Regions from separate parts of the Roseibium sp. SCP14 genome, predicted to be linked through region 2. Evidence: riboswitches for the same ligand, from Rfam matches in the RefSeq annotation. Region 2 holds a riboswitch; the other holds the start of a gene.
What was found. Region 2 has a riboswitch for cobalamin ahead of cobU (bifunctional adenosylcobinamide kinase/adenosylcobinamide-phosphate guanylyltransferase). Riboswitches for the same ligand answer to the same signal wherever they lie in the genome.

Region 1 (3,411 bases), on a different contig from region 2:
GGTCGGTTCCATCTGTGCGTCCTGGTAGGCATTTTCCGCTTCCAGATAGGCACGAATATCGGCGTCGAGAACGGAAGGGTCCCGCATGACGTCCTGCCAATTGTCTGCGCGCAGCCAACCATAGTCGTCCTGTCGTGAAATGCCGTGGGTTTCAAGGGTCTCGGGGCGCGCTTCGGCGCGCGGGGGAAAAGCATCCTGTTTCATGATTTCCGAGGTAAGAATTTTGGCTGCTGAAGGCAAGGGTAGATCGCACGGAATTCAGCTGAAAGAACAATAAAACTACGTGAGGGCATTTTTGGTTTTACGCAGTCGGAATCGGTCGATTGCGAACCGCATTTTTGAAAATGCTGTCACGTAGAGAAATTGCTAAGTCACAAGGTTTTTCGGAATGTCGAACTGTCAGCTTACATCAGTCAGTACAAGCTGAGAAATCACCAGCAGCAAGAAGTTGAGCATCGGGACGGCTCAGACCCAACGTCCCGGCAGGACAACAAGCAGCGCGATTATTGGAAAAAAGTACAAACATGGGGGTATGGAGATGGAGGCGTGAAAGAGCACATCCAGTGCATCAGCGGATTGTAGAGTGTATCAATTTCTGTTTGAAATATTCACGAGATCCGCGGCGAAAGACAACGAACAAATTAGTCTCAAATGCCTCGGCAAGAGGACCCGGGATTGCCGGGCATCAGCTGCGGGATGCGAAGTCCGCGTCGCTCGGATCTCCCGGGGTCACGCTGTTCAAGTAGCCTTTCTTGATCCGCTTGCCGTCAAAGCGGAAGAAGGCAATCGCGCGGGTCTCGAAACGTTGACCTGACACCAGCGACTTGCCCCGTGTGTTGTGCATGCTGAAGAGCCTGTTACCATCCTCAGCCATCTCGACAAAATCCTGCTCCTCGACCTCCGCATCCTGGCGCATGCGGCCTATGCGACGTTGGAAAATGTCATGGGAGAGATGCCTGCCGTCGATCTCAGCTGAAAAATCAGGTGTGAAGTAGGTCTCCATGATCTGTTGGGCCGTGTGGTCATCTGAAAAAACCCAATCGGCCATGAAATCCTGAAAGACAGTCTGGAGCGGCCCGTTGAAGCTATATCTGTTCTGCTGACCTGGCATGTGACCCATGCTCCCCGATTGATGAGTGAGATCCCGGTTTGATTTGCTTCTCAGATGGTGCTTCCGGCGGACATGACGATCAAGTTAAAACGCGTTTAGTCAGGCGCAATCCTAAATTTCAGCATTGTCCCGGCGAATGTCGTGGCCCGGTAGATGGGTGTCGGTTTGCCGATTGACACATTCAGCAATTTGCGCCAATCAAAAAGGCATGGTTTTCGAATCCAAGTTCTGGATCGAAATTAAAAGGGAACACGGTGCGGCGTAGCCAACAGGCACCAAATCCGTGACTGCCCCCGCAACTGTGAACGGTGAGCGGACCTGAAAGCGCCACTGGGGAGACCCCGGGAAGGATCAGGCGAGCTGTGACCCGTAAGTCAGGAGACCTGCCATTTCATCTTCAACTTCAACCCGGGCGGGGTGTTCCGGAGGAGCGAGTGATATGGCTGACCAGCATCTGCTGACAAAGTTCGACATTCGGTTCTTCAGCATTCCGCGCAATCGCGGAGGGCGATATGAACCGGAAAATACAAAAAAGATCACTTCATACTCCTGTCTTTCTTGACAAGGCCAGCAGCGTCAGCGAGCGGGCTGCTCGTGCAATGTGCCCAAACGGGCGCGATACGATGGTTGCAAATCAGAGAATAGGTAATGTAATAACATTACAAGAATCGAATTTGCACGGAGATACCCCTTTGTCTGGCAAAAGCAGGGAGAGTGGAAATTTTCCAGGTCAGCGCTCACAGGTGCACAACCTCTTCTCGAAAAAAGGGGGCGCCGATGAGCATTGATCCTCACAGGATATTCGTGTGCACCTCCTGCCGTTACAGCGGGAGCGACTGCCGGCCGGGTTTTGAGTTGATCAGCAAATTGCAGGACGCCCTGAAACTGGCGGTACCGGTCGTGGGGGATGAGTTTGAAATTTCCGGCATTGCATGCATGGCCGGATGCTCACGTCCCTGTACGGTTGCGTTCCGGGCCAGCGACAAGGCGACGTATCTGTTCGGGGATATCGATCCGGATGAAGACATCGATGATCTTGTTGCCTTTGCCCGGCAATATCGTGACCTGGAAGACGGCTGGTGTTCGTCCGGTCAACGTCCGGGCAAACTGAAGCGCTCGGCATTGGCGCGCATACCGGCAGCGATGATCGTCACTGAAGCAAACAAGGCTGCTGTTTCATGAATGGTGTGTCGCTCTCGGTCCGAAAGGCGGGCTGGCAGGTGAGGCAGGGCGAAACGATCCTGCATCCGGTCAGTTTTGACCTTGAAGCCGGGAAGGTCCTCGGAATTGCCGGTGCCAATGGAGCCGGCAAATCCACGCTTTTGCGATTGCTCTACCGGTTCCACAAACCGAGTGAAGGCGCAATTTTTCTGGACGGCCACGACATCTGGAGGATGTCTTCGCGTGAAGCGGCAAGAAAGGTTGCCGCGGTCCTTCAGGAACAGCCTACGGATTTCGCCCTGTCTGTATACGAGATCGTCGCCCTCGGGCGTCGTCCGCATGGATCAGGCCTTGCAAGAAGCGGCAAAAGGGACGCGGAAATCGTAGAAACCGCAATCGAACGAATGGGGCTTTCCCCATATTCGCACCGCTCCTTTGGCACCCTGTCCGGTGGTGAACGGCAACGTGTAATGGTGGCCCGTGCGCTGGCACAGGAGCCACAGGTGCTGATCCTGGATGAACCAACCAATCATCTCGACATCCGGCATCAGCTGGAGATCGTTTCCCTGATCGGCAGTCTCAACATCACGATTGTCGCCAGCCTGCATGATCTCAATCTTGCAAGCGAGGTCTGTGACCGGGTTCTGCTTCTTCACAAGGGTCACACGGTTGGCTTCGGAACTCCCGAAACGGTTCTGACACCCGAAAACATTGCCGAAGCCTATTCGGTTCAAGCACGGCTGGTGCAATTCGCTCACAGCGAGCGTGCGCATCTGACATTCCATCTTTAGACACTGGAGAATTTCATGAAGAGTGTGGCTCTCAGCCTGACGGCGATCCTGTTTGCTGGTACGGCTCTTGCGGAAACAAAGGTTCAAAGCTGCGATCGAGAAGTTGTCTTCGAGGCACCACCCAAAGCGGCCGTTTCCAATGATGTCAACCTGACCGAGATGATGCTCGTGCTCGGACTGCGCGATCATATGGTTGGCTATACCGGTATTTCGGGCTGGAAAACGCTTGATGAGGAAATGCGCGACGGCGTTGCTGAACTGCCGGAACTTTCCGAAAAGTACCCGTCCAAGGAAGTTCTGATCGGCGCGGATGCGGACTTCTATTTTGCCGGCTGGAACTACGGCATG
Region 2 (3,411 bases):
CGAAGAGGTGTGGTCAGAGCGCTACCTGCTGGCGGAGAAGTATCTCGGTGTACAGGCCGACACTCTCGATCGTTCAGTCCGTCAGCAACGCATCGCGGCGGCGCTCAAACCTCGCGCCGAAGCCTCGGGTCGTGTTGTCTCAGCACTTCCTGTAGCCGGGCACTATCGGGATGACGGAAAGCTGCGATACACCGGATCAATCGACATTCTGGATGCAGATGCAGCGGCTGGTAAGAATGTGTCGATACGACGGGACCGGGTGGTTCGTGTTGTGCATGAGGGTCACAGGGTCAAGTGGCTGGAGACGGCATCCGGACGCATCGAGGCGGCGAGTTACGTGATTGCAGGTGGCGCAATCGCCACGCCCCAATTGTTGTTCCTGTCGGGCATTCGGCCAAAAGCACTGGGTCGGTATCTTTCCTATCATCCCTTGGCTGTGTGTCAGGTTGTTCTTGATCCCGAGTTCTGCCGTGCAGACGGTCAGACGGATATCGATCCGCGCATACAGGTTCGGCCAAGCGAAACCGCGCCCTGGTACACGCTGATCCTGCATGATGTTTCGCCATTCACCCCCGCCGGTGACGATGTCGAGATCGGATCAAACCGTCTGGTTGAGATCCAGTCAATCTGCCCGGTCGACAATGAAGAACACAAGCGGGCGATCTTCCACGAGGATGGACGCGTGACCTTCGATGTTCCGTTGTCGGCCGCTGATCTTGCCAGAATGACCGACGCGGAAAAGGAGGCTGAAGAACTAACGGATCTGATCGGACGCACCCGGGACGGGTGTTCGCTGACCTGGATGCCTTTTGGTTTTGCACACATGACGGGAACGACCCGCATGTCGAAAGATGACAACGGCACCGGTGTCAGCGATTACCAGGGTCGTGTGTGGGGCTATGACAACTTGTACCTTGCCACCAACGGACTGATACCGACGAGAATGGCCGTCAATCCGACACTGACAGGTGTCAGCCTCGCTATCCATGTCGCAGACCGGATCCAGGTTTAGTTTCCTTATAGATGAGCTGCTTCTGCCTTCTTGTTTCATCGCCACAATCCGGTTAGGAAGGGATTTGACGGTTCTGGAGACGGCTTTGCCGAATCCGGATGAAACGGGAATCCGGTAAGGGCATCGAGACCCTGATCCGGAGCTGCCCCCGCAACTGTGAGCGGTGAGCGCCTGCATAAGAGCCACTGGCCCTGTCCGGCCGGGAAGGAGTGCAGAACGCGATGAGCCGCGAGCCAGGAGACCGGCCGTCGCTGAAGCAACCTCAAGCGCTGTCGGGTGGACGGTCGGGAGAACAAGGTGACGGATAAGAACAGCCCGCGAGCAACGCTCGTTTTTGGCGGAGCCCGCTCCGGAAAAAGCCGTTTTGCAGAAACCCTTGCAGTTCGATCGGGCCTTGAAAAGGTCTATGTGGCAACCGGGGCCGCATTCGATGCTGAAATGGCTGAGCGGATCACGGCCCACAGGCAACAACGAGGCCCTGGCTGGGTAACCGTCGAAGAACAAATGGATCTCACTGCGGCGTTGGAGCGTGAATGTGCCCCTCAGCGGGTCGTTCTTGTGGATTGCCTGACGCTCTGGCTCTCGAACCTGACCTTCTCCGGAGGAGACATCGGCTTGGAAACGGACCGGCTCTGCGAAGCAATCCGGAACTTGCCAGGATCTTGTATCTTCGTTTCGAACGAGGTCGGGATGGGCATCGTGCCGGAGAACCGACTTTCCAGGTCGTTTCGCGATGCGCAGGGCCGACTTAATCAGGATATTGCGGAGGTTTGCAGTCAGGTGGTGTTTGTCGCCGCCGGGCAACCGCTGCTTTTGAAACCCAATACTCAACCGGAAATCAGATTATGACCACTTCTACCTTGCAGCCGGGCCAGAAAATTCCGGCAACGATCGTCACCGGGTTTCTGGGAGCAGGCAAGACGACACTCATTCGGAACCTTCTCCAGAACGCAAACGGCAAGCGTATTGCTCTGATCGTCAATGAGTTCGGTGACATGGGGTTCGACGGATCGCTTGTGAACGGCTGCGCGGATCCGGATTGCTCGGCTGAAGAAGTGGTGGAGCTGACCAATGGCTGCATCTGCTGCACGGTGGCTGACGATTTTCTGCCGACCATGGAAATGCTGCTCGCTCGCGATACGCCACCTGAGCATATTGTCATCGAGACTTCCGGTCTCGCATTGCCGCAACCGCTGGTTCGGGCGTTTTCCTGGCCGAGTGTAAAGCCGAAGGTCACCGTGGATGGGGTGGTGACTGTTCTGGACGCTGCTGCACTTGCCGAAGGCCGGATTGCACTGGACGAGGAGGCTCTCGAGGCGCAACGCGCTGCAGATGAAGCGCTGGATCACGAAAGTCCCGTAGAAGAACTGTTCCACGACCAGCTTCGCTGTGCCGATCTTGTTGTGTTGAACAAGGCCGACCTGGTGTCTTCAGATGCCTTGAGCGCCGTTCAGAGGAAAGTTTCGGAAGACGTCAGGCCAACAGTACATATCGTCTCGTCGGAAAAGGGAACGTTGCCGATTGAAGTTCTGCTTGGTCGGGAGGCCGCCGCAGAGGATGACATGGCGTCTCGCCATGAGCATCACCATCATCATCATGATGATGACCACGAGCACGAACATGAAGATGGCAATCATCACGAACATCACCACGACCATCATCATCACGACGATTTTGAAAGTCACGTCCTGGAAATTCCGGCTTTCGAAAGCATGAAAGCGGTTGAGCAAAAGGTTCTCCAAGCCATGGGCCTGAAGGGAGTTTTGCGCATCAAGGGCGCGGTGAACATTGATGGGAAGGCAGCGCCGGCGATGGTACAGGCAGTCGGACCGCGCGTGGAATCATGGTTTGCTGTAGGGGCGGAAAGCGCGGGACGGCTCGTGGTCATCGGCCTCAAGGGAATGGACCTGGCTACCGTGCGCTCCGCTCTCGGCTGTGTAAAAGCCGCAGCCTGATACATACTTGATCTTTCCAGATTAAATTCGCTTTCCGGGATTTACACGCCCGGAAAGCCCGTAGATTCAAAGCGATACGCTAAATGCACATTCTTGCCAGTCAAACGCGCCGGATCGATGATGGCGGTGATGCGGTGGATCTGGGGCAGTCACCTGCCGACATCCTCTTTCTGTCTGCAGCCGACACGGAACTCGGCAGCTTTGCTGCGGCGCATGCAGGCTTGGACTTCAATCGGAAAAGCCTGCGGCTGGCCAATCTGATGGCATTGTCACATCCTTATTCGGTCGACCTCTATGCCGAGCAAACCGTAAGCGGTTCCAAGCTGGTGATCCTTCGCATCCTGGGCGGCGTGGAATACTGGCGCTATGGCTTGGAACGCTTTGAAGAGGAAGTTCGCGCTTCAGGCGTTGATCTGATTGTAATTCCGGGAGACGACAAATGGG

Region 1: another riboswitch for cobalamin. It lies ahead of ABLQ08_RS19780 (hypothetical protein); the one in region 2 lies ahead of cobU (bifunctional adenosylcobinamide kinase/adenosylcobinamide-phosphate guanylyltransferase).

The regions. Positions count from the first base shown of each region.
Region 1 is NZ_JBDZYH010000004.1:588,764-592,174, forward strand. Features, by position in the region: gene ABLQ08_RS19770 (S9 family peptidase) at 1-204, opposite strand, end outside; gene ABLQ08_RS19775 (nuclear transport factor 2 family protein) at 686-1,111, opposite strand; cobalamin riboswitch at 1,304-1,516, shown strand; gene ABLQ08_RS19780 (hypothetical protein) at 1,624-1,899, shown strand; gene ABLQ08_RS19785 (DUF1636 domain-containing protein) at 1,889-2,293, shown strand; gene ABLQ08_RS19790 (ABC transporter ATP-binding protein) at 2,290-3,063, shown strand; gene ABLQ08_RS19795 (ABC transporter substrate-binding protein) at 3,079-3,411, shown strand, end outside.
Region 2 is NZ_JBDZYH010000003.1:775,284-778,694, reverse strand. Features, by position in the region: gene ABLQ08_RS16150 (FAD-dependent oxidoreductase) at 1-1,012, shown strand, start outside; cobalamin riboswitch at 1,064-1,276, shown strand; gene cobU (bifunctional adenosylcobinamide kinase/adenosylcobinamide-phosphate guanylyltransferase) at 1,310-1,861, shown strand; gene cobW (cobalamin biosynthesis protein CobW) at 1,858-2,967, shown strand; gene cobN (cobaltochelatase subunit CobN) at 3,051-3,411, shown strand, end outside.